DNA from 2 places in the Mycobacterium sp. NGS66 genome. Region 2 is predicted to be linked to the other one. Evidence: riboswitches for the same ligand, from Rfam matches in the RefSeq annotation. Region 2 holds a riboswitch; the other holds the start of a gene.
The links. Region 2 has a riboswitch for cobalamin ahead of AC5Y2L_RS03805 (PPE domain-containing protein). Riboswitches for the same ligand answer to the same signal wherever they lie in the genome.

Region 1 (15,461 bases), on a different contig from region 2:
ACACGTTGATGATCGCGAACATCACCAGGAACGTGGCCAGCACCGGGCGGGTCGGGAAGATCTTCGCTTTCGCGGCCAGCTTCTCCGCCACCGACTTACCGGTGTCGTCGCGGTAGCAGAGGATGGCCGCGGGGATCATCACGAAGGTCACCGAAAACGATTCCCAGATCAATGGGAACTGGAATGTCGTACCGGTGAATACCGAACCGAACGGGATCACCTGCGAGTAGATGTACATGCCCATGTGGACGAGCGGGATCTCCAGAAACATATCGAAGACGAAACCGATCGCACAGGTCACCATGCCCAGGCTGACCAGCGGGTGGCGCGAAACAAACGCCTGCGGGCCATATTTCGCCTGCAGCTTGCGCAGAATCCAGACCGCGGGGAAGTACGGCCCGAAATAGAACAGGACGTAACCGAATACGACGAATGGCTCGACGGTCGGCGACAGCGACACCAGCGGCCACGACTCCGGCCAGTGGATCAGATCGGGGTTATATACCGCAAACGGCGCCCAGTTCATGATCGGGTCCTGCCACACGATCAGGGTAGTGCACAGGAACATCAGCATCACCGGGCTGCCCGGATTGCGGCGCCAGCCCCTGATGAACAAGACCAAGAGCACCAGCAGCAGGACGATGGTGGCGATGTGCAGGAACGCGATGTAGTCCAGGCCGAAGATGAACTTGACCGGACGCGAGCGTCCCTGCACGTGGGGGTTGGCGACGCGCGGGTCGAGGGCGGTGCGACAGTTCACGATGAAGAACAGCGCAAACGCAGCAAGAGCGGCGCCGCCGATCCAACCGCCCCATCCGCGCCTGCCACTACGCTGGGGTGATGTCGGCTTCTGTTGCGCCGCAGCCGATGTGGATTGGTCAGTACTCATGTTCCGGCCTCACTCTCCGAAGCGATCGACCAGGTGCGAGTTGACGCCGTCGGCATCGAGAGTTCGGGCCACCAAGTACCCCGCACCCATCCACGCCCGGCGAGTCCACCTGCCGAAAGACACCCGGGTGCCCGGGGCGCCGGATGCGGCGGGCATCATCTTCACCCGCTCCAACGCCTCTTTGACCCCGCGCGGGCTGAGCGGATGGGCCTCGCTGAACGCACGGACGAGCGTGGCGGCGACGTCACGGTTGACCACCGGCACGCAATATTCGGGTCGCCTGCCGTCATACTTTTCGGCGTAACGGTCGAGGAAGTCTTGACCGAGCCGGTTCTCCTCGTCGTACTGGTCGACCCCGACCCAACCCATGAACGCGTTCCACATGATCGGGTTCACCCACGCATTCTGGAATGCCGTGGTGGTGAATCTCGGCGGATCCCAGCTGACGGCCTCCAGCGCCGGATTGATGAACACGATGCCGAATCCGAAGCCCAGATGCACTATCGCCTCGGCCTTGGCTTCGTGCAACGTGCGAACGGCTTCATTGATGTCTTGTGCGGTTTGGGCAATCGCCGCCTCCGCGACGATGCGAATGCCCTTGCGGCGGCACGCACTTCGCAGGTTCTTCAGGTAACTCTCGCCGATCAGGTTCTGCTCGACCAGAACCCCGATCTCGGTGAGCCCACGTTTGGCGACGAGGTCCGCGATGAAGATCGGCTCGTCGGTCATCGAACCTTGCGGGAACGAGAACGTCCATTCGCCCAGCCAGTCGTCGGTGCCGGTGACGCTGAGGGCCGGAACCTTGAACCGCTCTTCGATCGCTTCCCGGGTGGGCACGCAGTTGTCGGTGATGTGGGGGCCAAACACCACCAAACAGCCTTCGTCGACGAGTTCGCCGAACGCGTCGATCACGGCCTTGACCGATCCCTTGGGCAGCCCCTCCACCTCGCGGTAGATCATCTGGACCGGCCGGTCCAACTGCCCGCTTTGCACGGCCTCCTCGAATACCAGGTCGAAGCACCGCGTGAAGTCCGCCTTCATCTCGTCGGGAAACATCGGCGGCAGGCGGAAATCCATCAAGTATCCGACCTTGATGGGCTCAGCGGTGCTTTCGTAGGACATCTGACCTCCCGAGCGACGAACTCAAGCGTCCGATTCGTCGAACCTAAGATTTGTTCTGACCCTAGCCGGGGGTGCAAGCAGCGTCAATCATGGGACCCGTCCAGATAGACGTCGATCATCTCGTTGAGCGCCGTGCCCACTGTCCTGTCATCGGTGAGCGGCCCGGCAATCGCAGCCCGGGCGGCCTCCCGCATGGTCAAGCCCTCTGCGATGAGCCGGCCTGCCGCGATAAGCACGCGCGTCGATGCGACCTCACGCAGGCCGCCGGTTTCCAGCCGGCGAACGACCTGACCGAACCGCACCAGCTCGGCGGCGACCGTCCCGTCCACGCGAGCTTCGTGCGCAACGATCTTCTCTTCGATATCTGCTGCGGGAAAACCGAATTCGATCGCGACCATGCGTTGACGCGTCGAATCCTTGAGGTCCTTGAGCACGCTCTGATAGCCCGGGTTGTATGACACCACCAGGCCGAAACCGGGCGCTGCGTCCAGCGTGATGCCAAGACGCTCGATGGGCAGTTGACGGCGGTGGTCGGCGAGCGGGTGCAGCACCACGGTGGTGTCCTGTCTGGCCTCTACCACTTCGTCCAGGTAACAGATCGCACCCTCGCGCACCGCTCGGGTCAGCGGACCGTCCACCCACACCGTCTCGTCGCCCTGCAGCAGATAGCGGCCGACGAGGTCCGCCGTGGTGAGGTCGTCGTGGCAGGCGACGGTGATCAGCGGCCGGCCGAGGTCGTGCGCCATGGCCTCGACGAAGCGGGTCTTGCCACAGCCCGTCGGGCCCTTGAGAACAATCGCGAGGCCCTGGCGAAAGGCCGCCTTGAATATCGCCTCTTCGCTGCCCACCGCCTGGTAATAGGGCCGCAAGTTTTCCGCCTCGAGGGTCGCGCCGAGCACCAGCCGAGACTCGTCGGCCATGGCTTCCTTTCGTTCGTCGGAGCCTATCGCGGAACAGATGTTTGTTTCAAGGTCGACTGCGGGTGGCTTGAGTCGCGCTGATGCGGCACCATCCGGCGGACCTCCGCGGAGCGCAGCGCGGACCGGAAGAGCGGTCCCACCACCCCGGCGAGCTGATCCGGTCGTGCGATCGTTGCGTGCGCGGTGGTGCCGAACACTCGCCGCAGGGACTGCACGTCGGTTCCGGCGCCGATGGTCAGGCACACGCAACCGGTGCCCCGTCGGCGTGCTTCCATCAACGCGCGGCGTGCATCCGCGGCACCGTAGGCCCGCTCATAGCCGTGGTCGTATGCGAGGCCGTCGGACAGCACCACCAACAGCCGCCGCGTCGTCCCGCCGCGGGCCTCCAGGACCGCCGAGCCATGGCGAATGGCCGCACCCAGCCTGGAGTAAGCGCCGGGTTCCAGGCTGTTCAGCCGCCTTATCGCCCGAGCATCGAGCTGGTCGTCGAATCGTTTGACCGGGACCATGCTCACCGCGCCTCGGCCTTGGGAGTAATAGGCGTAGAGCGCAACACGGTCGCCGAGGTCGTGCAGCGCGACGGCGAGGTTGGCGACGGCCGCGCGCTGTTGTTCGTGTACCGTCCGCCCGACCGTTCCAGGCTCGGCCGCCGACCCCGAGACATCGAGGAGCAGTAGCACCGACAGGTCGCGCCGGCGTCGCAGGCTGTCCAGGTAGACCGCTTCGTCGGGCACCGACCTGGCCAACACCTCGACGCGGGCCTCGACCGCAGCATCGATGTCGATGTCGTCGCCCTGTGCCTGGCGATGCCGGCGGTGCAAGCCCATTCCCAGTCGCGCCAGCGGGCGCCGCAGACCGATGGCAGCCTCGATCGACTGCGTCGCGGTCGCGCTGATCCTCGGCTCGACCTCGCGCACGGTGCACCATGCGGGGCGATAGCGCTTGCGCTTGTCGTCCCATTCCGGATATCGCACGCCGTCCGCTTTTGCGTCGCCGTCTGTGACGTCTTCGCCCGACGTCGATGCCAAGGACGATATCGCTTGGGAGCCACGGACTCCCGAGTGCGTGCGATGCGTCGGATTATCCGCAGCCGGCGGCCCGCCCCCGCGGCCCGTCTTGCGCGCGGACGACAGCAGCTTGGCGAACCACTTGCCGATGAAGCCGCCGCCACCGACCGGGCTGGTGAACAAGTCCGGATCGTCGGAATCGTCGACTTGGCCGTCGTCGAGCTCCGCCAATTGCCGCGCATGGTCCCGGTTTCCATCTCGCGGGACATGTTGCGGTGTCGCCTGGTCCTGCTGCGCTGCCGCTCGGTTGGATGCCGCCAGCAGCTTGGCCGGACGAATCACTCCGAACACCGGGGCGGGGTCGTCAATCGCCTCCGGCCCGTCGGCGATTCGCAGCGACGCGGCGGGCGAGTCAGTGCGACTGGCGATGTCGCGGTTGCCCATCGTCGACACGACGCCGGGTAGCAGGTCGTCATTGGCGACCAGCGCCCGGTGACCCTCGATTGCCAGATAGCGCCGGGCCAGCCGAGGATGACGGACCAATCGACGCACGATCCCGGGCTCCAGGCTGCCGGCCGCGATCATCGACGCCTGCACGGTTATGGCCTTGACGGCCTCGAGCCTCATCCGGGGTAGTGGCGACGCGTCGATATATATGGTTTGACCGTCCGTCCACGAGGGCTCACCCGGCGGTTGCCCGGCAACGGCCACCGGCCGTCCCGCAAGCGCCGAAGCGAGCATGCCGAGGGCCTGAAACTGCGCGGCCCGAGCGTCGTCTCCCGCGCTCAACCTCGGAATACTCCCCGCTGAAGAATTGACCAAATATCTGTTCCAACGTAAAGTCCGGCTTGGTCGCAGTCAATCGCGTGAGGAAAACGTGGACTTCTCATACCCGGCGGAAGTGGAGCGCTTCCGGGATGAACTGCGGACTTGGCTGTCGGCGAATCTGACCGAGGACTTGATAGCGGCTCGCCGGACCACCGGGCGTGACGACGCGGCGTTCGAGGCGCTGCGTACCTGGAATCGCACCATGGCCGACGCGGGGTGGGCGGCGGTTTCCTGGCCCAGGGAATACGGCGGCCGCGGCGCGACCGTGCTGGAGCAACTGGTCTACACCGAAGAAACCACTCGCGCGCGAGCTCCGTTGCCGCTCAATGTCATTGGCATGAACAATATCGCCCCAGCGATCATGCAATACGGCACCGAGTCGCAGAAGAGGACGCTGCTCCCGCGCATGATGCGGGCCGACGACATCTGGTGCCAGGGCATGTCCGAGCCGGAAGCGGGATCCGACCTGGCCGCGCTACGCACCCGTGCGGTGCGTGACGGTGACCGGTTCGTCGTCAACGGGCAGAAGATCTGGACTTCCCTGGGTCATCGGGCTGACTGGTGTCAACTCTATGTGCGTACCGATCCCGATGCCCCGAAACACCGGGGCATCTCGTGCCTGATCGTCGACATGAAGTTGCCCGGTATCGAGGTCCGGCCGCTCATCACGCTCAACGGCGACACCGACTTCGCCGAGGTGTTTTTTCACGATGCGCGGGTTCCGGCGGATGCGTTACTGGGTCCGCTCAACGGTGGGTGGCAGGTTGCCACCACCACGCTCAGCCACGAACGCGCCGGAGCGGCAAGGCTTTATGCCGAGCTGCAGGTACGGCTGGAGGAGCTGGTGGCCGACTTCGCCGCCGCGGGGGTCGGAGACGATCCGGTCACGTTGCGGCGTCTCGGCGAGATCGCGGTCCGCATCAAGTATCTGGAAGTGCTTTGCCAGCGGTCGATCTCGGCCACGCTGCATGGCGGTGACACTTTCGGGTCCGCGAGCCTGGCGAAGACGGTATGGGGTGAAATCGGACAGGACCTGGCCGCGTTGGCCTTCGACGTGCTGGGCATGCGCGGGCGATGGGCTGATTATCGGCTGACGTCCCGCTCGCTGACCATCGCGGGCGGCACCACCCAGATCAACAAGAACATCACCGCCCAGCGCGTACTGGGGTTGCCGCGCACGTGAACCTCGAGCTGACCGACGAGCAAGTGGCGCTACGTGAAACCGTGCGCCGATTTCTGGCGGAGAAAGCGCCGATCTCCGGCCACGTGCGCGCGCTGCTCGACGACCCATCCGGCGTCGACGACGCGGTGTGGCAAGGCCTTGCCGACCTCGGGGCGACCGGGCTGCTGGTGCCGGAGGAATACGGCGGCGCGGGCATGACGATGGTCGAGGCCGGCATCGTGGCCGAAGAGCTCGGTGCCGCTCTGCACCCGGGACCGTGGTTGTCCACCGCGGTCGCCGCGCCGCGCGCGTTGACGCGGATCGGCGCCGACGGCGCGGCGGCTTCGATCTTGACCGGGATCGCCGATGGAACCACAACCGCGACCGTTGGCCCACTCGATGATGGCTCAATCCCGGCCGTTGACGGCGACGTGCTACGGGGCGAGACCGCAATGCTCGATGCCGCCGTGGCGGATATCCTGCTGGTGTTTGCCGAAAACCGCGACGGCACCGGTCTTTTCGCGGTCAAGTCGGATTCCCCCGGCGTCACGGTGACCCGCTTGCGGGGCATCGATCCGACCCGCAAGCGTTTCCGGGTCGCGTTCGACGGCGTCCCCGCGCAGCGGCTGGCCACGCCACCAGAAGGCGCCCTTGCCGCCCTCGTCGACGACGTGCTGATCGCCGCGGCCGCCGACGCGCTGGGCGCCGCCCGGGCGGTCATGGAGCTGGCGATCGAATACGCAAAGGTGAGAAGGCAATTCGGTCAGCCGATCGGCTCATTCCAGGCGATCCAGCATCTGTGTGTGGACATGTACGAAACGGTCGAGCTGGCCCGCAGCGGGGTCATCCACGCGCTATGGGCCGCCGACAACGCCGATGCGCAGGAGCGGCACCTGTCTGCGTTGCGGGCGAAGGCCTTCGCCGGCCGGCTGGCCACCGTGGGCGATACCGCAATCCAGGTGTTCGGCGGCATCGGATTCACCTGGGAGCATGATGCTCACCTGTACCTCAAGCGTCTGCTGGGCTGGAGCGCGTTGCTTGGTGGGCCCGACGGCTATCTCACAGAAATTGGCGCGCGCCTCGCGAAAGAGAGTCTGCCATGATCGATTTCACCGATCAGGTCGCCATTGTGACAGGAGCCGGCCGCGGCCTCGGACGATTGTATGCGCTGGAGTTGGCCAGGCGCGGCGCCTCGGTGGTGGTCAACGACCTGGGCGGGACGATACACGGTGAGGGCGCCGATACCACGGTCGCCGCCGAGGTCGTCGCCGAGATCGAGGCCGCCGGCGGCGCGGCCGTGGCGTCGCATGAGTCGGTGGCCAGCCCGGAGGGCGGCGAGGCAATCGTCGCACTCGCCGTCGAGCGGTTCGGCCGGCTCGACGCCGTGGTGAGCAACGCCGGCATCTTCAACAGCGTTGGCTTTGACGAGCTGTCCGTGGACGACTGGCGGAAGATGCTCAACGTGCACCTGGACGGCGGCTTTTATTTGAGCCAGCCCGCGTACAAGGTGATGAAGCAGCAGCGCTACGGCCGCTTCGTTTTCATCTCCTCCTCGGCCGGCATGTTCGGACAGCCGTGGGAGTCCCATTACGCGGCGGCCAAGGCCGGGTTGGTCGGCCTGTCGAACGTAATCGCGATCGAGGGTGCCGAACACGGCATCCTCTCTAACACCGTTCTGCCATTTGGCTTTTCGCGCATGGTGACTGAAATCGTGGCCGACCCGGAAGCCCTCGGGCAAATCGGCTTTTTGGACGCGATCAAGCCCGAGCTGGTGGTACCCATCGTCGTCTTCCTGGCGAGCAAGACCTGCGAGTTCACCCATCAGAACTACTCGGCGTGCGCGGGCCGCTTCGCGCGGGTCTTTATCGGCCTCGGCGAGGGTTGGTTCGCGGAGAACGGCAGCAATCCGACGGCCGACGACATCCAAGCTCACCTTTCCGAGGTGTCGGCAACCGAGCCGTTCACCGTGCCCGGATCGATCTTCGACGAAGTCTTCGCCGTGACGGCCCAGCTTGGCGTGACCTTCGGATGATGGATACCGAGCACCTTCTTACGGCCACGCGCTCCGCACGCAAGTCGCTCGACCTCGACGCTCCGGTCGACCTCGCCGACATCCGCGAATGTCTGCGCATCGGTATCCAGGCGGCCAACGGCTCGAATCAGCAGGCCTGGCGTTGGCTGGTCGTCACCGACCCCGAACTGCGGGCAAGGATCGCCGAACTGTACCGCGAGTCCTATCTGCTCCGAGTCGGCGGCCAGTTGCTCGCTGACCTGATGCCGGCTGGGACGCCGGAGACCCGGCTCATGTCGTCCACCGAGTGGTTAGTGGAGAACATGGCGAAAATACCGGTCCTGGTGATCCCTTGCTACCAGCCGTACCTGCCGCGCATCGACGGCGACGAGTCATTCCATCTGGCGACGCTGTACGGCTCGATCTTCCCGCCGGTGTGGAACTTTCAGTTGGCGCTGCACACCCGCGGGTATGGGACCTGCGTCACCACGCTGCACCTGCACCGCGAACGTGAGGTCGGCCGGCTGCTCGGAATACCGGCGAGCTATGTGCAAGGCTGCCTGCTGCCCGTGGGCCGCCTGCGTGCCGGGCGCCGATTCCGGCCGGCCCGCCGGCGGCCCGTCGACGAGGTGGTTGCGGTCGACGGCTGGGACGGTCCGCCGCTCTAAGATGGGCTCTGTCGCCCCGGTCAGCAGCGCCGTTAACGTGGGAATCTGATAGCCTTTACCAAAGATTTGGTTCACCGGGAGGGACACGTGCGTACGCTTGCCCAGCGGCCGTCCCCAAGGCTTGCGCACCGGTGACCATGGCAAGGCCCGATGCATTAGAGAAGGCCGGCAGCGCAGCCGACACCGGAACCCGCCGGACCGAGATCCTGCAAACGGCGGCATCACTGATCGCGTCGTCGGGGCTGCGGACCTCGCTACAGGAAATCGCCGACGCGGCAGGCATTCTCCCGGGCAGCCTGTACCACCACTTCGAATCCAAAGAAGCGATCCTGGTCGAGCTGACGCAGCGTTACCACGACGATCTCAACCGCATCGGGCGGCAGGCGCAGGCGCGGTTGGACCAGCCCGACTCCCGGCCCGCCGAGGAGCAAATCACTGAACTGGGAGTCGCAATCGCCAACTGCGCGGTGCAACATCAGGCGGCCCTGCAGATGTCCTTCTACGAGGGGCCGAACGCGGGCCTGGTGGACCGTGCGCAACAGTCCAGCCCAATTCATGAGGCGATGCTGCAGACCCTGCGGGCCGGCAGGTGGAGTGGCTACGTCAAACCGGACATCGACCTTCCGACGTTGGCCGACCGGATCTGCCAGACCATGCTGCAGGTGGGTCTCGACGTCATCCGCGACAAGGCTTCCGCCGATCAGGTCGCCCGGCTCATGTGCCGAATCATCCTGCACGGGTTGGCCGCTCGGCCACCCGCCGATGCCGCGCTGGATCGGTCGAACGCCTTTGCCGCCGCCCGTGAGGTGATCACAACGTGGTCCGACGACAGCGTCGCGGACCCCGGCGACAAGGCGGCGCATCTGCGCGCGGTGGCCAAAGCGGAGTTCGGCCGAAAAGGCTATGAAGTCACCACCATCCGCGACATCGCATCCGCGGCAGGTCTTGGCACCGGCACCGTCTACCGGGTTATCGGGTCCAAGGACGAATTGCTCGCCTCGATCATGCGTTCCTTCGGCAAGAAGGTTGAAGCCGGATGGGTCAGCGTGCTGCGCTCTGATGCGTCGACGATCGAGAAGCTCGATGCGTTGAGTTGGGTCAACGTCAACGCGCTGGACCAGTTCTCCGACGAGTTCCGGATCCAGCTGGCCTGGATGCGGCAGTCACCGCCGACAACCAACCCGGGCTGGTCCTACACCGTCCGGCTGCGGCAGATGAAATCGCTGCTCTCCGAGGGGATCCGGTCGCGCGAGATTCGCATCGACACGCCGTCGACCGCAATGCTGGCGCGATGCGTGATCGGCATGCAGTGGATACCGGAGAACATTCTGCGTGCCGTGGGAACTCGCGCGGCATTGCTGCACGCGCGCGACACTGTCCTGCGCGGGGTTGCGGTTCGGCGCCGGTAAGCGCGTCGCAGCCGGTACTTGGTACCCGGTGTTGAACCAAATAACTGTTACCCATACAGTTGGGCAGTTAGAACCGGGTTGGCAGTTGCCGAGAAGGGGATTTTCATGACTGTGATCGATCGGTTGCGTTATGACGGCAAGCGAGCGCTCGTCGTCGGCGGCGCGACGGGCATGGGCGCGGCGGCGGCCAAGTCGGCGGGAGAGCTCGGCGCCGAGGTGATCGTGCTGGACTACGCGCCGGTCAACTATGACGTCGCCAAGGCAATACAGGTGGACCTGCGCGACCCGGCCTCCATCGACGCCGCGCTCGAGCAGGTCGAGGGGCCGGTGCATGCGGTGTTCTCCGCAGCCGGAGTCGCCGACGGGCCGGATCTGATGAAGATCAACTTCATCGGGCATCGCTATCTCATCGAGCGGCTGCTCGGCAACAACCAGCTTCCGTCGGGCTCGGCGATCTGCTTCATCTCCTCGGTCGCCGGCATGGGATGGGAAAACGACCTGGAATTGCTGACGGAGTTCCTGGACACGCCTGACTTCGCGGCGGCCGACGCCTGGGTCAAGGCCCACGAGCCGGAAGGCATCATCCACTACGGCTTCAGCAAGAAGGTCGTCAATGCCTACGTGGCGACGCAGGGCTATCCCCTGCTGAAGCGGGGCATCCGCATCAACGCCATCTGCCCGGGCCCCACCGACACCCCGCTGGCCCAGGCGAATGCGGACCTGTGGTTGACCTTCGCGCAGGACTACCGAGACGAGACCGGATCCAAGGTCCACACCCCCGAGCAAATGGGCGACGTGATGGCGTTCCTCAACAGCGCCGCCGCCTTTGGCATCAACGGGATCACGCTGCTGGTGGACTACGGGCACACAATGGCCTCGCTCACCGGCGCCTACCCGCCCGGCAAGCCGATCATCGACCTGATCATGGGCCGGGTGAAGCTGTAGGAGGCTGCCCCGTGGCGCGCATCGTCGTGATCGGCGGCCACGGCAAGGTCGCCCTGCATTTGGCTCGCATCCTGGCCGAGCGGGGCGACGACGTGACGTCGGTATTCCGCAATCCGGACCACGCCGACGACGTCGCCGAAACAGGCGCCAAACCGGTCACCGCCGACATCGAGCAACTGGACACCGCCGTGCTGGCCCGGTTGGTCGCCGGCCACGATGCCGTGGTCTTCTCCGCCGGGGCGGGCGGCGGCAACCCAGCCCGCACCTACGCCGTCGACCGTGACGCGGCGATCCGGGTGATCGACGCGGCCGAGCGGGCCGGGGTCAACCGGTTCGTGATGGTGTCCTATTTCGGAGCGGGGCCCGATCACGGTGTGGCGCCGGAAAATTCGTTCTTTCCTTATGCCGAGGCCAAGGCCGCCGCGGATGCGCATCTGCGCGCCAGCGGGTTGGATTGGACGATCCTGGGTCCGGGTCATCTCACCCTGGAGCCCGCCACGGGACGGATCACGCTCGGTAGGGGAAGCGGTTCGGTGTCGCGTGCCGACGTCGCGCTCGTCATCGCCGCCGCGCTGGCCGACGACTCGACGATCCGCCGGACCATCGAGTTCAACAACGGGGACGTTCCCATCTCCGAAGCCCTGGCCGGCTGACCTTCGCCGAACGTGACGCTACTGTCACGGTCGGCATCGAAAGTGACGGCACTGTCACACTCGGCGGGATTTAGCCGCGGCTGGGCGCGGAGTAGCCTTGACGACGCAGCTGGTCTGCTGACGCCCCCCGTGGCATTGGCATCGAGCGAAGCACGTTAATCGTGCGCAGCGAGAGGGAACCCGGTGAGAGTCCGGGACTGTCCCGCAGCGGTATGCAGGAACGACCGCCGTCATATCGGCACTGGCCCTAGAAATGGGGCTGGGAAGCGACGGCCACTAGGAGCACCTCCGGGTGCGCGCCTGCGAGTCCGAAGACCTGCCAGCTGTGCCGGGCGCGCCGCGTCCGGCGGCTCATCGCCTCGTGGAATGGGCGTTTGGCCTGACCGGTTGCGAACAGTGCACCCGCAGGATGCGCACCGCGACTCGGCTCGGCTGCGCGTCCGCGGGCGGTGACCACCCGTCGATCGAAGGATGACTCAGTTGGTTAGCACTCAACCATTTACCGCCACCGTTACCGGCTCCCCACGCATCGGTCCCAAGCGGGAACTCAAACGCGCCACCGAAGGCTACTGGGCCGGACGCACCAGCCGCGCCGATCTGGAGTCCGTCGCCGCGACGTTGCGCCACGACACCTGGTCGGGCCTGGCGGCCGCCGGGCTGGACTCGGTACCGGTGAACACCTTCTCCTATTACGACCAGATGCTGGACACGGCCGTGATGCTGGGCGCGCTGCCGGCCCGCGTCACCGAGATCCCCGACGAGCTGGACCGCTACTTCGCGGCTGCCCGCGGCAATGACGACGTCGCACCGCTGGAGATGACGAAGTGGTTCGACACCAACTACCACTACCTGGTTCCCGAGATCGAGGCCGCCACCCACTTCGCGCTGCACCCGGACAAAGTGCTGTCAGAACTCAAAGAAGCGCTGTCGCAGGGGAATCCAGCTCGGCCCGTGGTCATCGGCCCGCTTACCTTCCTGTTGCTCAGCAAGGGCGTCCGCGGCGGAGGCGCGCCCATCGAACGGCTCCGGGAGCTGGTCCCGATCTACGCCGAACTGCTCACCCTGCTCGCCGACAACGGAGCTGAGTGGGTGCAGTTCGACGAGCCGGCGCTGGTGACCGACATGTCCCCCGACGCGCCCGCGCTGGCCGAGGCGACGTACAACGCGCTCGGCGCGGTGAGCAACCGGCCCGCCATCCATGTCGCCACCTACTTCGGTGACCCGGGAGCCGCCCTGGCGGCATTGGCGCGCACGCCCGTCGAGGCGATCGGCGTAGACCTGGTCGCCGGTGCCGAAACCGCGATAGCCGCCGTACCCGAATTGGCCGGCAAGACGCTGGTGGCCGGCATCGTCGACGGGCGCAACGTCTGGCGCACCGACCTGGAGGCGGCGTTGGGCAAACTGACGACCCTACTGGGGTCTGCGGGTGCGGTTGCCGTGTCGACGTCGTGCTCCACCCTGCACGTGCCCTACTCGCTGGAACCGGAGACCGGTTTGGACGACGCGTTGCGCAGCTGGCTGGCGTTCGGCGCCGAAAAGGTGCACGAGGTAATGGTCCTGGCGCGCGCGCTGCACGAGGGTCGCGAAGTGGTCGCAGACGAGATCGCCGCGTCCAACGCCGCCGTCGCCTCCCGCAAACGGGACCCGCGCCTGCACAACGATCAGGTACGGGCCCGGATCGACGCGATCGTCGCATCCGGTGCGCACCGGGGTGACGCCGCACAACGCCGGGCCAGCCAGGACGCTCGCTTGCACTTGCCGCCGCTGCCGACCACCACGATCGGCTCCTATCCGCAAACATCGGCAATTCGCAAGGCCCGCGCGGCTTTTCGCGCCGGCGAGATCGACGAGGCCGAGTACGTCAGCCGGATGAAGAAGGAGATCGCCGACGTCATCAAGTTGCAGGAAGAACTCGGGCTCGACGTGCTGGTGCATGGTGAGCCGGAACGCAACGACATGGTGCAGTACTTCGCAGAGCAGCTGGAAGGTTTTTTCGCCACGCAGAACGGCTGGGTGCAATCGTACGGGAGCCGGTGCGTGCGACCGCCGATCCTCTACGGCGACGTGGTCCGTACCCACCCGATGACGGTCGAGTGGATCACCTACGCGCAGTCACTGACCGACAAGCCGGTGAAGGGCATGCTGACCGGTCCGGTCACCATCTTGGCTTGGTCGTTCGTCCGGGACGACCAGCCGCTGGCCGACACCGCCAACCAGGTGGCGCTGGCCATTCGCGACGAGACCGTGGACCTGCAGTCCGCCGGCATCGCGGTCATCCAGGTCGACGAGCCGGCGCTGCGCGAGCTGCTACCGCTGCGTCGCGCCGATCAGGACGAGTACTTGCGTTGGGCGGTAACGGCTTTCCGGTTGGCGACCTCCGGCGTGGCGGACTCCACGCAGATCCACACCCATCTGTGTTACTCCGAATTCGGTGACGTGATCGGGGCCATCGCGGACCTGGACGCCGATGTGACGTCCATCGAGGCGGCACGCTCGCACATGGAGGTGCTCGACGACCTGAACGCTGCCGGGTTCGCCAACAGTGTGGGCCCGGGGGTCTACGACATCCACTCGCCGCGGGTGCCGCGAACCGAAGAGATCGCCGAGTCGCTGCGCGCGGCATTGCGCGCCGTGCCGGCCGAGCGACTGTGGGTCAATCCTGACTGTGGGCTCAAGACCCGCAACGTCGACGAGGTGACCGCGTCGCTGCGCAACATGGTCGCCGCGGCCCGGGAAGTGCGGTCGGGCTAGCTGGCGAGCAGCGTCAGTCACCGCGGCTGAGTTGACGCCGTCCATTGGCGGCCGTCGAAGTAACGCATGATATTCGGATTGTCAGGGGCCGGGTACCAACCTGCCGGAGCAGTCAATGCGGGCCCGACGGGGTAATACTGTTGTGCCGCAGATGGTTTCGACGCAGTGCGCACGGCAAGCACGACGCCGACAATGATCGCCGCGACGAGTCCTATTAGAAGGAGTAACACCAAACCGAAGGTCCCAGCCATCATGCCGACTACCTTAACCGGTCGCGAGCGTGCGCAGTTGTACGCCGAAACGGCGTCGCACGCGTACATTTGCGCACGCTCGTCCGCCTATTCCGACAGCACCTCGACGGGCACTTCGTCGTCCCAGGGCTGCCGCGTCACCATGTCGGCGACACGCACGAACCCGCGCTCGAACTCACCGGTGGCCGCATCGACCAGCCGGTAGGCCTGCGTCTGCTTGTGGATCGGCTGCGCGTCGAGCAGGACCACCCGTACCTCGCCGGGGGCGAAGTTACAGCGCTGCTGCATCGCGGTGATCAGTTGTTCGTTGTGCATGTGGCCGTCACCGAAGTTCCACCCGATCGCGGTGCTGCAAATCCGTTCGCCGTCGGTGATGACGTAGTCGTCCTCGTTCTGTCCCGCCATGGCGCGGTGCGCCAACGTGAACAAGGCGCGACCGTGGGTGTTCATGGCCCGAAACGCGTATCCCAAATACATCGGGATCTCGGCGCGGTCCTTGCCGTAGAAACGCTCCAGCTGGGCCTGCGGCATGCTGGCGATGGCCACGATCCCCCGGCCGATCTTCTCGCTCGCCGAGGGCTTGATGCACCACAGCGTGGTGTCCCAATTGCCCGCGTAATAGCGCATGCCGGGCAGGAACGAGATCTTGCGCGGAAACATGTTGCCCGCGATCACTATTCCCGCGATCAAGCCGATCAGGATCGCCACCGGCACCGCGTTTCTCACGTCGGACAGGCCTAGGCGGGCATGGCCGACGAACAACGCCAGCACCCCGAAGATCATGAAGACGTTCCATTCCAATGGAACTCCCATGGGGATGGCCGTCAGGATGCCCAGGTGGAAGC
Region 2 (15,461 bases):
TATGTCTGGTGATAGCCGTCCGAGGTGTCGCCACGCGAGACCACATCCACCGACACGATCAGCGGATGCACCAGTTTGATGTTGTTCAAGTCGACGTAGAAATCGCGAACCTCGTGCGGTGGCGCGGGTACCTGTTCGCTCAGCGTCCGCTCGGCGTGGGCCGTCCACCAGCTCATGCCACGCAACTTAACGCCCGAGTAAAACGTTGGTCCGCCACCAGATGAGCGCGGCGAACACGGCGACGACGGCGATCGTCACCCCGGCCTGGATCCGGGTGCGGCCGGCTTTGGGTGCGTAGACGTAAGCCGCCGCAACCAGCGCACCGGTGACCAGGCCACCGATGTGACCCTGCCAGCTGATTCGCTGCGAACTGACCAAAGGGGCGACGAAGGTGAAGACCAAGTTGATGACGATCACCGCGGCAACCCCGCGAATGTCGCGGCTGAGCCGCCGCGCCACCACGAATATCGCGCCGAAAAGACCGAACACCGCACCCGATGCGCCCGCGGTCGCCGAATTGAGCGGCGACAGCAGGTAAACCAGCACCGAGCCACCCAGCGCGCTCAGCGCGTACAGCGTCCCGTAGCGCAACCGGCCCAGCCACGTCTCGAGCGGTGGCCCGACGACGAACAGCGCCCACATGTTGAACAGCAGATGCGCCGCGCCGTAATGCACAAAGGCCGAAGTCACCAGGCGATACAGCTGACCTTGCGCAATTCCCCACGGCCACATGGCAAGCGTCGTTTCGAGGTTTTGCGATGCCAGCTGCACAATGAAAACGGCGACGTTGGTTGCGATCAGCGCATAGGTGAGGATCGGAATGCCCGACGGCTCCCGGCCTCCGAATTGTGAGCGGGGCTGGCGAATCGTCTTGGCCCCGGCGCGCACGCAGTCCACACACTGGTGACCGACTGCGGCGCTGCGCATGCAATCCGAGCAGATCGGCCGTTCACATCGGGTGCAGCGCACATAGGTGATGCGCTGCGGATGCCGGTAGCAAGCCGGGGCGTCGGCCGGCGACTCGGGCACGCTTGATCCGCTCATCGCACCATTCTTGCCTGCAGCGCGGAACCAACGCCGGGCAGCAAGCTTGTTCACTTGTGCAAGACATTGACCTAGCGTGTTTTTCGTGGCTCACCCCAGCGGCCCAACCGGCCCAGTCGAGCGCTATCTGACCTGCCTGGCCGCCCACGATTGGGACGGCCTGGCGGCCACGATCGCCGACGACGGCTTGACCCGGGAGGGCCCCTTCTGCGATCGCATCGAAGGCAAGCAGCATTACCTCGCTTACCTACGCAAGGTTCTGACCGAACTCAAGGGCCACCGGGTGGACGTGCAGCGAATCTCGCACGTGAACGGCCGGCTTTCCTACGTCGAGCTGACCGAAGCCTTCGAGATCGACGGCGTCCGCGCGGCATGGCCCGAGTGCCTGCGGTTCGAGCGCAACGACGACGGCCTGATCTCTCACGTCAGTGTGTTCTTCAAGCAGCGCGGCGCCGACAACCAAGCGCCGACGGGAGATGCACGCTGATCGGTGACCATCCAGAGAACTATTCCCTCGCCCGCGGAGTTGACCTACTGTGTCTTGCGTGGAGGCAGACGGAACACCGGAGTTGGTGCCAGTCGAAAAATTGCACTCTGGCGACCCGATCACCGATTGCGGTCAGCGGTACATAGTTCTCGAGTCGAAAACCGTGGGCGACAGCTGCGTCGTCCTCGAACTCGAGTCCCGAGTGGACCACCAGTTACAGGTCATCGAGAAATCTTTCCCCGCCGGTTACCACGTCGGCCGGGCAAACCACCGATACCTGTAGCGCAGTTTTTCGGCTGAATATCGCAACCAGTAGCCGTTCGGCGGCTACCGCTAATTCGCGTTATTGAGACGTCTGGAATCGCGCTGTCGCTGACCTCCAATTGCAAGAGTTTTGCAAGAGTGCGCGCGGAAGCTGCAGCCGGGATGCGACAATATCGCCCGTAAGGCGATGACGACGCAGGAAGCCGGTGCGAATCCGGCGCGGTCCCGCCACTGTCATCGGGGAGCGACCCTCATATGCCACGGCCATTTGGTTGGAAGGCGAGGCGAGCGGCGATCCGAGAGCCAGGAGACTCGCGTCATCGTGTCCTGCTAGCCCGGGGCGGATGTACCCCGGAGAGAGCTGACCTGCGATGTCGTTGCAGTTTTTGTCGTGCGGTTCAACCGCTGGCGTCTCCGGAAAAGGGCTCGCCGCCCGGTCACTTACCGGCGGTCGGCAATGACCGCCCCGCTATGGATGGCCTCGCCCCCTGAACTGCATTCGGCCCTGCTGAGTACTGGGCCGGGACCCGGTCCGCTGCTGGCGGCGGCCGCGGCGTGGGCCTCACTGAGCACCGCGTACGCCACGGCGGCCGCCGAGCTGACCGGGCTGCTAGACGGCGTGCAAGGCGCGTGGGACGGGCCGACCGCTCAGGCGTATGCCGCTGCCCACGCCCCGTACCTGGCCTGGCTGACCCAAGCCGCTGCCGACAGCGCCACAAGGGCCGCAGTACACGAAGCCGCGGCCACCGCCTATACCGCGGCGCTGGCCGCTATGCCGACCTTGGCCGAATTGGCTGCCAACCACGCGACGCACGCGGCGCTGGTGGCCACGAATTTCTTCGGCGTCAACACCATCCCGATCGCGCTCAACGAAGCCGACTACCTGCGGATGTGGATCCAGGCGGCCACCGTGATGAGCGTTTACCAGACCGAATCCAGCACCGCGATCGCGTCGGCGCCGGAGTCCACCGCCGCCCCGCAAATCATGAAAGCCGACACGGCCGCTTTCGACGCGGCCACATTGCCGCCCGACCGACAGAACGAGATCTATCAATGGTTGGAGCAGAGCGGCTTCATCGACTTCTACAACGAGAGCATCCAACCGTTGATCGATGCGCTCTACAACAGCCCCTTCTTCCAAGGGATGTTTGGCGGGTTCGATCCTTGGCTGCCCATCCTGGGTAATCCACTCACCTATTTCAGTCCACTCAATATCGCGTTCGCACTCGGCTATCCGATGGACATCGGCACATATGTCGCGCTGCTGTCCCAGATGTTCAGCTTTGTGGCGCTGGATCTGACCGCAGCATTTGCCTCCGGTAATCCGGCGACCATCGGGTTCACCATTCTGTTCACCACCGTCGAAGTCATCGGCACGGTCATCACCGACACCATCGCGTTGCTCAAGACTCTGCTCGAGCAGACTCTGGTGCTGCTCACGGTCCTGGTGCCGCTACTGACCGCTCCGCTATTGCCGTTGGCCGCCGGCGCTGTATTGGCGCCCATCGGCCTAAAGGGTTTCGCCGCGCTTCTTTCCGTGCCACCGGCGCCGCCCGTCGCACCCCCGGTGACGGCGCCCGCGTTGGTCCTTGCGCCGAGTATCCCGGCGTCCACCTCGTCCCCGACGCCAACTGCCGGGGAACTGACCGCTTCGGCACCGGCGCCCGGACCGCTGCCGCCGTCGACTCCGGCACCACCGGGGTTGACCGGCGCGGGCACCATCGCCGCAAACATGGGCGCGGGAATGGAGAACTTCGCCTACCTGGTGGGCGACCTGAACTCTGCCGCCAGGACGGAAGCGAGCATCAGCGCCCGCAAGCACGCGTCGGCGCCCGACGTCGCCCAAAACCTCCCGATCACGACGACGCCCGAAGACGAAGCTCCCAAGCAGCGGCGCCGACGAACCAAGGCGCAGGTGCTCGGCCGGGGTTACGAATACATGGATTTGGAGCCAGACCCGGAGACGGTCGCCTCGGACGGGGGCGCGGGACCCCGCGGGTTCGCCGGAACCGCCACCAAAGCCGGTGCCCGCCAGGCTGCCGGGCTGATCACTCTGACCGGCGGCGGGTTAGGCGGAGCCAGCCTGCCGATGATGCCGGCTACCTGGGAGCCCGACTCGCCGTAGCCGGTTGCGACGACGTGCCGGTGCCGCGCTGCGATCGGCTCGAATGCCGCCTGTGCCAACGTGGTTCACCGGACGGGCGGCGGTAACCCGCTTCCTTGCCGCGCGGGCTTTCACCAAGCCCGGCGACATGGCGCTGATCCCGACGGCTGCGAACGGTCAACCCGCCGTCGCGGAATATCGGCGCGCCGACGACGGCGTCATGCGGGCCCATTCGATTCACGTCATCACGGTCGGCACCAGCGGGATTGCTGCCCTCACCGTCTTTCTCGATCCGGCGCTCTTCACCATTTTCGGCTTGCCTTTAAGCCCATAGCCGCGCGCTGCGCCTACGCTCGAGTTCACATGTGGTTCAGATGTGGACAGCGCGGTAACACACCATGAGTATTAGGCGCGGCGCTGGTTGTTGAAGGGTGACTGAGTGAAAATTCCGGGTATCGGCCTGGTGGGCAGTTTGGCCGATGGTGTGATGCAGGCCGGTGCGCAGGCGGCATCGGGTGCCGCGGGCACCGTGCAAATGCTGACCAGCCCGGTGGTGGAGCTGGTTGGCCCGGTGGTGCAAGCCGCGGCCCAGTCGACCGGGCGGGTGCTGGGAACCTCTAACGGCTCGGCCACCCATCCCATCCCGCCGGTGCGCTGGCACAGCCGCAACCGGGTGCATCTGGATTTGGATCCGCTGCTGCCGTTCCCGCGATGGGATGAGCACGCGGCAGTGGTAGAGGAGCCGGTGCGCCGGATTGCCGGCGTGGCCAAGGCTCACGTCGAGTGCTCGTTGGGCCGGCTGGTGGTCGAAATCGACGAAGATGCCGACAGCGATGCGGTCTTGGACGAGGTGCGTGACGTCGTCGGCGCCGTTGCCGAGGACTTGAAGCTGGTGGCGTCCGGGTCGGCGACACCGGTCGCTGCGTTCGCCGACCCCGGCAACCCGTTGGCAATTCTGGTCCCGCTGACGGCCGCGGCGATGGATCTGGTCGCAATGACCGCCGCCATTACGGGCACCGTCGCCAAACTGCCCGCCGCACCGCAGACCACCCGGGCGGTGGTCGCGCTCATCAACCATCAGCCGCGCATGGTGTCGGTGCTGGAGTCGCGATTGGGGCGAGTGGGAACAGATATCGCGCTGAGCGCGGCGACGGCGGCGGCCAACGGGCTCACCCAGGCGTTCGGCACCCCGATGCTCGACCTGGTGAGCCGTGGCCTGCAGCTTTCCGAGGCAGCGGCGCACCGCCGGGTATGGCGCGAACGTGAACCCCAGCTGGCTTCGCCGCAGCGGCCGCAAGCCCCGGTGGTCCCGGTCATCTCGTCGGCCGGGACCAAGTCGCACGCGCCGCGGCACGCGTGGGCGCCCGCGGCTGCCGGCGACGAAGCCCATGTCGTCGTCGGCGGCGCCATCGACGCCGCAATCGACACCGCGAAGGGGTCGATGAAGGGGCCCGTGGAGAGCTATTCGGATTCGGCGGCGAACGGCTCGCTGATTGCGGCGGCAAGCGCGTTACTCGCCGGCGGCGGCACCGAGGATGCGGCCGGCGCGATCCTGGCCGGGGTCCCCCGCGCGGCGCATATGGGCCGGCAGGCGTTCGCGGCCATGCTGGGCCGCGGCCTGGCCAACGCCGGCCAACTGGTGCTCGACCCGGGCGCGCTGCGCCGACTGGATCGGGTCCAGGTGGTCGTCATCGACGGCGCCGCGTTGCGCGGCGACCACCGAGCCGTCCTGCATGCCGAAGGAGACGAGCCCGGCTGGGACGACGACCGGGTCTACGAGGTCGCCGACGCGTTGCTGCACGGCGAGGAGGCCCCCGAGCCCGACCCCGACGAGCTGCCCGCCACCGGCGCGCGGCTGAAATGGCTACCGGCGCAGGGGCCGTCGGCGGCACCCGCGCAGGGTCTGGAGCGCGCCGATCTGATGGTCGACGGCCAGCGCGTCGGCAGCGTGGCCGTCGGCTGGGAGGTCGACCCTTACGCGATCCCGCTGCTGCAGACCGCACACCGAACCGGAGCGCGGGTGGTGTTGCGCCACGTGGCCGGCACCGAAGACCTCTCTGCCAGCGTCGGTGCCACACACCCGCCCGGCACCCCGCTGCTCAAGCTGGTCCGTGATCTGCGCACCGATCGCGGACCGGTATTGCTGATCACCGCAGTACACCGGGACTTCGCGTCGACGGACACCCTGGCGGCGCTGGCCATCGCCGACGTCGGAGTGGCCCTCGACGATCCCCGCGCCGCCACCCCGTGGACCGCCGACATCATCACGGGCACCGATTTGGCGGCAGCCGTGCGGATCCTGTCAGCGATTCCGGCGGCGCGCTCAGCCAGTGAATCGGCGGTGCACCTCGCCCAGGGCGGCACGACGCTGGCCGGGTTGCTGCTGGTCACCGGCGAGGAGGGCAGGTCCACCAACCCGGCCAGTTTCCGTCGCTGGCTCAATCCCGTAAATGCCGCTGCCGCAACGGCTTTGATTTCGGGATCCTGGTCGGCAAGCAAGGTGCTGCGGCTGGCCGATCCCACACCGCAACCGCTGACCGCCTGGCATGCGCTGGACCCCGAGATCGTCTATTCGCGGCTGGCCGGTGGCTCGCGCCCACTGGCCGTCGAAGCCGGAGCCCCGGCCTGGCGGCGCATTCTGGACGACTTGTCCTACGAACCGGTGGCCGCACCGCTGCGCGGGCCGCTGCAGTCCCTGGGACGGCTGCTGGTGGCGACCAGGCATGAACTGGCCGACCCGCTGACCCCGATCCTGGCCGTCGGCGCAGCGGCGTCGGCGATCGTGGGCAGCAATGTCGACGCCCTGCTGGTTGCCGGCGTGATGACCGTCAACGCGATAACCGGTGGGGTACAGCGGCTGCGAGCCGAGGCGGCGGCCGCCGAACTGTTCGCCGAGCAAGATCAACTGGTGCGCCGTGTCGTCGTGCCGGCGGTGGCGACGACACGACGCCGGCTGCAGGCAGCGCAACACACCACCCGCACGGCCACGGTGTCCGCGAAGTCGCTGCGCATCGGCGACGTGATCGACTTGGCGGCGCCCGAGGTGGTCCCGGCGGACTGCCGGCTGCTGGTGGCCGAGGACCTCGAGGTCGACGAGTCGCTGCTCACCGGCGAGTCGCTGCCGGTGGACAAGCAGGTGGAACCCGTCGCGGTCAACGACGCCGACCGGGCCAGCATGCTGTTCGAGGGCAGCACGATCGTCGCCGGACACGCCCGCGCGATCGTCGTGGCCACCGGGGTCGGCACCGCCGCGCAGCGCGCGATCTCGGCCGTCGCCGACGTCGAGACCTCGGCCGGTGTCCAGGCCCGGCTGCGCGAGCTGACCAGCAAGGTCCTTCCGCTGACGCTGGCCGGGGGTGTCGCCGTCACCGCCTTGGCGCTGGTGCGTCGAGCGTCGTTGCGCCAGGCGGTCGCCGACGGCGTCGCGATCGCGGTAGCCGCCGTCCCCGAGGGGCTGCCCTTGGTCGCCACCCTGTCCCAACTCGCCGCCGCGCAGCGCCTGACCGCCCGGGGCGCATTGGTCCGCGCTCCTCGGACCATCGAGGCCCTCGGCCGCGTGGACACGGTGTGCTTCGACAAGACCGGCACCCTCACCGAGAACCGGTTGCGGGTGGTATGCGCGGTGCCTGCGAAGACAACGACGCCGGGTCCGTATCCCGAACCCACCGATCCGGCCGCCGCCGCGGTGCTGCGCAAGGCCGCGTGGGCGTCCACCCAACCGCATGACGGCCAGGGCCATGCGCACGCGACCGACGAAGCCATTCTCACCGCGGCGAGTTCGCTCAACGGTCAAGGTGATTCGGGGTGGACGGTGATCGCCGAGGTACCGTTCGAGTCCAGTCGTGGCTTTGCCGCTTCCATCGGAACGTTGGCCACCGATTCCCGCACCCCGATGCTGATGCTCAAGGGGGCTCCCGAGACGGTCTTGCCGCGGTGCCGATTCGAGGATCCGGACGCCGACCTTGCGCACGCAGAGTCGTTGGTGCACCACCTGGCCGAGCAAGGCCTGCGGGTACTGGCCGTGGCACAGCGCCGCTGGGAGCACGACACCGACGACGATGACGACACCGATGCCGACGCCGTCGACGAGGCAGCACACGACCTCGAGTTGATCGGCTACGTCGGATTGGCCGACACCGCGCGGCCGTCCTCGCGCCCGTTGATCGAAGCGCTGGTGGACGCCAAGCGCCACGTCGTGCTGATCACGGGCGATCACCCCGTCACCGCGCGAGCGATCGCCCGGCAGTTGGGCCTGCCCGCGGATGCGCGGGTGGTGACCGGAGCCGAACTCGTCGGCCTCGACGAAGACGCGTCAGCCAAGCTGGCCGCCAACGTGCAGGTCTTCGCCCGCGTCAGCCCCGAACAAAAGGTGCAGATCGTGGCGGCGCTGCAGCGCTGTGGACGAGTGACCGCGATGGTCGGCGACGGCGCCAACGACGCCGCGGCCATCCGGATGGCCGACGTGGGTATCGGCGTCAGCGGCCGCGGTTCCTCGGCCGCGCGCGGCGCCGCCGACATCGTGCTGACCGACGAAGATCTGGGCGTGTTGCTCGACGCCTTGGTCGAGGGCCGCACCATGTGGGCGGGCGTGCGTGACGCCGTGACCATCCTGGTCGGCGGCAATGTCGGCGAGGTGCTGTTCACCATCATCGGAACGGCGTTCGGCGCCGGGCGGGCGCCGGTGGGGACCCGGCAACTACTGCTGGTGAACCTGCTCACCGACATGTTCCCAGCGCTCGCCGTGGCCGTGACCTCGCAATTCGAAGAGCCGGACTACCAGGACTATGAATCCGAGCAGGAAGCCGACCAGGCTCGCCGTGCATATCAACGCGCGGTGCTGACGTCGCCGACGCCCTCGCTCGACGCGCCCCTGATGCGCCAGATTGTCAACCGCGGGGTGGTCACCGCTGCCGGTGCGACCGCCGCCTGGGCCATGGGCCGCTGGACGCCGGGAACCGAACGCCGAACGGCGACAATGGGATTGACGGCTGTGGTGACGACGCAGCTGGCGCAGACGCTGCTGACGCGCCGGCACAGCCCGCTGGTCGTGGCCACGGCCCTGGGCAGTGCGGGCGTCTTGGTCGGCATCATCCAAACACCCGTTCTGAGCAACTTCTTCGGGTGCACGCCGTTGGGTCCCGTTGCCTGGACCGGGGTAATCACCGCGACTGCGGGCGCCACCGCGATCTCGGTGCTGGCGCCGCAATGGTTGGCCAAGACGATCGGCGCTGTGGTTCCCGATCAGGACTAAGCGGACGGGGCGAAATCGCCTGGGCTATGCGGAAATTGGCGTCCTTTCGGGTGGCGGTCGGTGCTTCCGCCGTCGCCCGGCCACGTCGGTGTGAACTGACGGCTTTCGGTGTGAACCCACGGCTTTCGGTGTGAACTGACGGCTTTCGGTGTGAGCCAACGGCGGGAATCGGCACGAATCTCCGCCCTAGTTACACTCGCGAATCCCAGAATTCACTCGCAAAGCCAGCCATTCACACCCAATGCCCGCCGCGCCGTCCGTGAGATTGCGTGTCGCTGAAGCTGAGTCACTTCTTGGAAACGACGCGATCACGACGTGGCTCGTGGTCGGCATCGGTTCTGCAACCAATTACATTGGCCACCTAGGCAAAATCTCCGGCGGCCGATACCGTTCGGCTGCGGGGGCGGCCACCGAAGACACTGACCACAAAGGGAGACTGTTGAGGAACTTCGCTCGATTCAACGTCACGATTGTCGTCGGCGCCGGATTGTGCGGAGCCGCAATGACGTTCAGTTCGGACGCGGCAGCCGTCCCACCGCCGCTGGGTGGGCCCACCTGCCTCGAGCAGATGGCGGGCACCGCGTTTCCGGTCGACGGGGCTGCGCCGGCACCGCTGGCCCTGCCCGGCCCTCCTGTCGCCGGAGGTCCGCCGATCCCGCTGGGCGCGCCGGCGCCGCTTGTGCCCGCCGGAGCAGGCGCGCCGGTTGCGGCGCCGGGGGCAGCGCCAATCGAAACCATGGCGGGCCCTGTCCCGCGGACGGGTAAGGGGGTGCCGAGCGCGCCGGCCATGCCGGCGTCCGCTCCGGTAGTTCTGCCCGGCCCCTTGCCTGCGCCGACGGAACCCCCAGCGGTTTTGGTCGGGGCCGTGGCTCCGGATACCCGTACGGCTTGCCCCGGCGCACGCTGACCAGAGCCCTTACTCCTGCACGATCACCGGGTCACCGACGTTGACGGTGTCGTAGTACCACTCTGCATCGGCCGGACTGAGGCTGATGCAGCCGTGGCTGACGTTATCGGCTCCCATCGATGGGACCGCCCAGGGAGCCGAATGCACAAAGAGGCCACGGCTGCTGATCCGGACGGCGTAATCCACCGTGAGCCGGTAGCCGTCGGGATCGTCGACCGGGATACCGACGCTGCTGGAATCCATGATGACCGAACGGTTTTTGGACATGACGGCGTATTTGCCGACCGGCGTCGGGAATTCCGCCTTCCCCATCGAGGCCGGCATGACACCGTCTTCCCCCCAGTGGGGTCGATGGTGCGGCGCCGGTAACGGCGGCGATGTCCCCGGTTCGGCCCCGTCGATGGTGACCGTAAACGTGTGCTCCGAGATTTTGGCGACACCGAGCACCGTCGGACCCGTCTTGAAATCCGTGGCCAGGGCGCCGACCGACAGTGCCACCTTGCTGTGCGCCGGCCAGAATCGGTCGGGAACCCACTGCACCACATCACGATCCAGCCACTCGAACTTGCCGGTCATTGCGGGCACCGATTTCACGTCGATGGCGCGCTCGGCCGCCGGCCGGTTGGAAACGGGCCCGACGAACGTCACGACGACGGGGTGGGCGACACCCACGACCTGTCCCGGCCCCGGCAGAACCGATGCGATTGCGAAGTCGCGCGACTGGTTGGCCGCCGCCAGATTCACCCGAGCGGGTGGCGCGACCAAGGTCACGCCGATTCCGACCACCACCAGAATTGACCGAAGTGCCGCCCGCATCGCTTCTCGTCATCCTTCACGCCGAAAGGAGCCCCCAAAGGGGTTGTCGTTGGTCGATGTTAGGGGCGTCACGACGCCGCGAACGCCAGCGCGCGCCAGCGGCTCGATCAAGTCTCGGACAAGGTTTGGTCACGGCGAGCAGACGCAAAAGCACCCGCACGCTCGGCGTGTCCAGTGCTTTTGCGTCTGCTCGCGCTAGGTGGCGAGTTCTCGGCGCAGCACCTTGCCGGCCGGGTTGCGTGGAATGCTCTCGACGAGGTGGATGTCCCGCGGCTGTTCGAACCGGGATACCTTGCCTTTCAAGTACTCTCGTAACGCCGGCTCGTCGATGTCGCTGCCCCGCCGCGGGACGACGAACGCGGCCAGTCTCCGTCCGAACTTCTCGTCGGGCACTCCGATCACTGCGTTCTCTGCGACACCGGGATGTTGGGCGAGTGCGTTCTCCAGCGCTCGCGGATAGACGTTTTCACCGCCGGAGACAATCATGTCGTCCTCGCGCCCAACGATGTAGAGCCGTCCCGAGTTGTCGAAGTAGCCCATGTCGCCGGTGCTGGTCATGCCGTCGATGACGGCTTTGCCGCCGCCGCCGGTGTATCCGTCCGCGCCCAGCTCACCGCCCACGAAGATACGACCGGTGACCCGCGGGCCCACCGGCCTGCCGTGTCTGTCGAAGATGCGTACCGGACATCCCGCGACCGGTCGTCCGACCGTCTCCGGGGCGTTACGCACCTCGACCGGTGTGGCCAGCGCGCCGATACCGACCTCGGTGGAGCCGTAGGCGTTGTAGAGGACATCGCCGTAGGCATCCATGAACCGTCGCGCCAGGGCGGGATCGAGGCGGTCGCCGCTGGAGATGACCACCCGCAGACACGGCAGGGCGTTGCGCGCCCGCACTCGTTGTGGCAGGTCCAGAATTCGCGCCAACATGATCGGGACCACGCTCATCGCGTCGGCCCGCTGCAGCGAGGCCTGCGCCAGGGTGGTCTCGGCATCGAAGCGCCGATGGGTCAGCACGGTGCCGCCCAGGCTCACGGTCAGCATCAGCATGCCGAGTCCCAGGCCGTGAAACATGGGGACTGCCAACGCGATTCGCGATCCGACGCGCAACCGGGTGCGCTCCAGGATCGTGACTCCGACGCCCACTCCTGAGCTCAGCCGCGGCGCCCGAGGCACTCCCTTGGGTACGCCGGTAGTGCCCGACGTGAGCAGGACGATCCGGCCCGACGGCGCGACCTTCGGTCGTGCATCGCCCGGTCGCGGCTCGACGGTCACGGGATCGATTACCACGACGGATTCGTCGACATCGCTTATCTGGCCGCTGAATTCCCGGTCGGCGAACATCGTCTTGATCTGGTGCGTATCCAGCGCCCCCGCCAGCGCATCGAGACGAAACTCCGTGCTTACCAGCACCACATCGGCTCCGACCAGACCAGCGGCGAATACCGCGGCGACGAAATTGCGTCCATTGCGGCACATGATCCCCACCGATTCGCCCGGCGCTGCACCGCTGCGGACGAGCTCGCGGGCAAGTGACTCGGTGCATGACTGCAACTCTCGGTAGCTCAATGCGCCGTCGTCGTCGATGATTGCGGTACGGTCTGGCCACCTCGCGGCCGAAATCGCAAGCAATGTATAGAGATTCGTGCCGCCTCGGTACACCTCGCGGATCAGCCGCAACAGCGCCGGTGGAGCGGGCGGACTGAGCAGCCCGGAACACGCCAGTCCCCGCGCCGCGGTGGCGGCAACGCTACCGGCCATCATGCGCCGTCCCGTTGGGCGCCGGACTCGGCGAAAAGCCGGCGGTGCCACAGCCGAGCCGCATAGTCGGCCGGCCCCGCCAGCACCACCGAGGCGATCTCCGCCGGCCACACCCATGGCGGTTCGACGCTGCGGGGCCGCTCGATGATCGCCTTGGCGATCGAATCGGCGGCCTGGTCCGGATACAAACCCGGCAACTTGCCCAGCATCGGCGTCGGCTCGATCATCCGGGTACGGACTAACGCGAAGTAGACCGACGTGACGTCCACGCCATCACTGTGCAGTTCCGGTGCCACGCTGCGCAGCCAGCGATCGAACGCGCCCTTGGACGCCTGGTAGGCGCCCCACTGTGGACCCGGGACCACCCGCACGCCCACGCTCGACACGTTCACGATGTGGCCACGGCCGTTCTCACGCATGGCCGGTAGCAAGCCGAGCAGCAGCCAGATGGGTCCGAGGTAGTTGATGTCGATGGTGCGCTGGAAATCGTGCGGTCGGTCGTATTGGTGATGCAGCGAGCGGCGCAATGACTTGCCGGCATTGCTGACCACGATGTCCAGCGGGCCGTGGTTCTCGGTGATCTGCTTGGTCAGCGCGTGCACGGCGGTCTCATCGCTGAGATCGGTCGCATAGACCATCGCCCTCCCGCCACCCGCGTTGATTGATGCCGCAAGGTCGTCGAGGCGTTCCGCGGATCGGGCCGCCAACAGGACCGTCGCGCCGGCGGCGGCCAGTTTGCGCGCGGTCGCCTCGCCGATGCCATACGACGCCCCGGTCACCAGGACGGTCTTGGCTGAAACGGCCTTGCGCAGCCTGTCTGGATCCGATATCTGCCCAGGGTTGGCCACTCGGTCGAGTGTCGCCTCCAGCGCCTGCGTAATCACATTCATCTTCACTGCCGCATTTCGTTTCGCAAGCCGAAGCCTGCCGCTGCTGACCCCCGACACGTAACCTACCGCGTGCGCGATCAGCTTCGGGTCGCCGTAGTGGAAGGTGCCGATGGCCAGCGGCTCCGCCGCGAAGCCTATGCGGCCATCCCCATCCCTGAGGCCACTCCAAACACGTCCTCAGTCACCGCCGCCATCACCGTCGAACCAGTTGAACCAGTCGAACCAGTCGAATCCGTCACCATCACCACCTCCCCCATTCAACAAGGCGATCAACGCGACTGCCGCGAAGACAAGCACGGTGAGGACGAAGTTGTGGTGGTGGTGGTCGTGGTCGAGAAACCTGAGCACCGTGAGCACCAAAAGACCGAGAGCAAGCAGCACGGCCACCGCGGTCATGATCTTCCTCCGCCAGGGAGGCCCATTGTCGTCAGGCGGTGGTGGAACCGACTCGGGATCCTCAGCCATCAGGCTGGTCGCTCTCGGTCCATCTGCTCTGACGTTCGGATTGCCGCCACGGTCAGGATGCTAGCCATTCACGCGAACCCGCACAGTCGATTCGCCAGGCCCTCACGGGCTGGTTTGTCGTGGTGACGGAGCGAATCGTCCTCGACGGCAGCCGCGGTGGTGATCATCGTTTTTCGTCAGGTGACGAGTGAAAGTCGAATCCATTTGGCTTGCCAGGGGATTCGATCTGCAGGCCGTGGTGGTGGGTAGGCCGCCAATCCGGTCAGACGGCGGGCCGGTTATGCAGCCTGCGTGGATCGACACCGGCGCGGCGCCAGGCGGTGGCCGCCCAGGGCGCGTAGATGAACCACACGGGCAGCCGGTTGATCAGTGGGTTCAGCGCCCGCATGACGGCCGCGAAGCGCTGGAATCGCCGCTCCTTCTTGTCATCCCAGTGCAGTTCGCATACTGCCCGCATCTGCGGCGGCAGGGTGCCCACCAGCACGAGCCGGGTGTAGGCGTTGAGCGGCGCAGACAGCATGTTCCACAGCGGCTTGGGCAGCCAGCGCGGGCCGGGTATGCCCTTGCGGATGTAGCCGGTGCCGTACAGGACCGTCTTGTGCGGGACGAACCGCTCGAGCATGTCGTCCCAGTACTCGACGAACTCGTCATATGTCTGCGGCTGGCCGCGGTCGCTGACTCCGTAAAGGCTGTACCAGATCTTGCCTTCGTTGAAGATCTGCTCTTTCTCGGCATGGGACAGCCGCCGAATGAACGTATCGGCGTTGTAGATGACCTGGTCGACGAATGTCGCGTGCGCCCAGTAGAACAACTCCGGATTCAGCGCGTGGTACCTCGACCCGTCGCTGATGGTGCCCTTGATCGGCTTGTGGAAGTCACGGACTTTGCGGCCCCACTCCTGGGGCGTCTCCGAGTAGACGGTCTTCATCAGCGGGGGTGCGGTTCGCTTGGCCCGGCCCAAGGTGTCGCTGAAGATCACCGAGTGGTCGAGCACGCCCTGGGCGAGCTGCTCTATGCAGTTTTCGACGCCGGCGACGCGCTGGAATCCGAAAAACTGGGTCCGGTGGTCTCCGTAGAACTTCCAGATCAGCGAATCCGGCCCCAGCCGCGGCGAGACCTCGTCCGGCTCGGCGCCGTCAGCAAGCACCGGCACCCCCTCCCGGACGCCGGTGTCGAACCGCGCGCCGGCGCTCGGCTTGGCCGGAGCCTCGTTGTGAGCGGTCATGCCGAACTCCTCAGACGAACGTGAAACACTGAAACAAAATGTTATCTTTGTTCCACGCTAGCAACCGGGTCCGACGTACGCAAAGCAGGTGAGCCATCAAGACCAAGCGACGCGACTCGCTCTCCGAGCTCGACCGCACCATTTTGGACACCGCCCGACAGGTGTTCGAGACCTACGGCGTGCGGCGCGCCAACATCGAAGACGTCGCCGCGCGCGCGGGGGTCAGCCGCAGCACCGTCTACCGCCGCTT

Region 1: another riboswitch for cobalamin. It lies ahead of metE (5-methyltetrahydropteroyltriglutamate--homocysteine S-methyltransferase); the one in region 2 lies ahead of AC5Y2L_RS03805 (PPE domain-containing protein).

What each region holds. Positions count from the first base shown of each region.
Region 1 is NZ_JCALCG010000019.1:83,656-99,116, reverse strand. It holds gene AC5Y2L_RS26500 (spirocyclase AveC family protein) at 1-889, opposite strand, end outside; gene AC5Y2L_RS26495 (ABC transporter substrate-binding protein) at 899-2,011, opposite strand; gene AC5Y2L_RS26490 (CbbQ/NirQ/NorQ/GpvN family protein) at 2,095-2,931, opposite strand; gene AC5Y2L_RS26485 (nitric oxide reductase activation protein NorD) at 2,955-4,679, opposite strand; gene AC5Y2L_RS26480 (acyl-CoA dehydrogenase family protein) at 4,816-5,949, shown strand; gene AC5Y2L_RS26475 (acyl-CoA dehydrogenase family protein) at 5,946-7,031, shown strand; gene AC5Y2L_RS26470 (SDR family NAD(P)-dependent oxidoreductase) at 7,028-7,960, shown strand; gene AC5Y2L_RS26465 (nitroreductase family protein) at 7,960-8,607, shown strand; gene AC5Y2L_RS26460 (TetR/AcrR family transcriptional regulator) at 8,745-10,016, shown strand; gene AC5Y2L_RS26455 (SDR family oxidoreductase) at 10,122-10,961, shown strand; gene AC5Y2L_RS26450 (SDR family oxidoreductase) at 10,973-11,614, shown strand; cobalamin riboswitch at 11,728-11,952, shown strand; gene metE (5-methyltetrahydropteroyltriglutamate--homocysteine S-methyltransferase) at 12,086-14,365, shown strand; gene AC5Y2L_RS26440 (DUF2510 domain-containing protein) at 14,383-14,616, opposite strand; gene AC5Y2L_RS26435 (DUF3556 domain-containing protein) at 14,704-15,461, opposite strand, start outside.
Region 2 is NZ_JCALCG010000001.1:777,614-793,074, forward strand. It holds gene AC5Y2L_RS03785 (SRPBCC family protein) at 1-176, opposite strand, end outside; gene AC5Y2L_RS03790 (rhomboid family intramembrane serine protease) at 187-1,044, opposite strand; gene AC5Y2L_RS03795 (nuclear transport factor 2 family protein) at 1,130-1,531, shown strand; gene AC5Y2L_RS03800 (hypothetical protein) at 1,590-1,814, shown strand; cobalamin riboswitch at 1,947-2,131, shown strand; gene AC5Y2L_RS03805 (PPE domain-containing protein) at 2,253-3,920, shown strand; gene AC5Y2L_RS03810 (hypothetical protein) at 3,973-4,233, shown strand; gene AC5Y2L_RS03815 (cation-translocating P-type ATPase) at 4,339-9,150, shown strand; gene AC5Y2L_RS03820 (hypothetical protein) at 9,653-10,057, shown strand; gene AC5Y2L_RS03825 (L,D-transpeptidase) at 10,067-10,873, opposite strand; gene AC5Y2L_RS03830 (AMP-binding protein) at 11,069-12,634, opposite strand; gene AC5Y2L_RS03835 (SDR family NAD(P)-dependent oxidoreductase) at 12,631-13,521, opposite strand; gene AC5Y2L_RS03840 (hypothetical protein) at 13,699-13,917, opposite strand; gene AC5Y2L_RS03845 (oxygenase MpaB family protein) at 14,249-15,211, opposite strand; gene AC5Y2L_RS03850 (TetR/AcrR family transcriptional regulator) at 15,307-15,461, shown strand, end outside.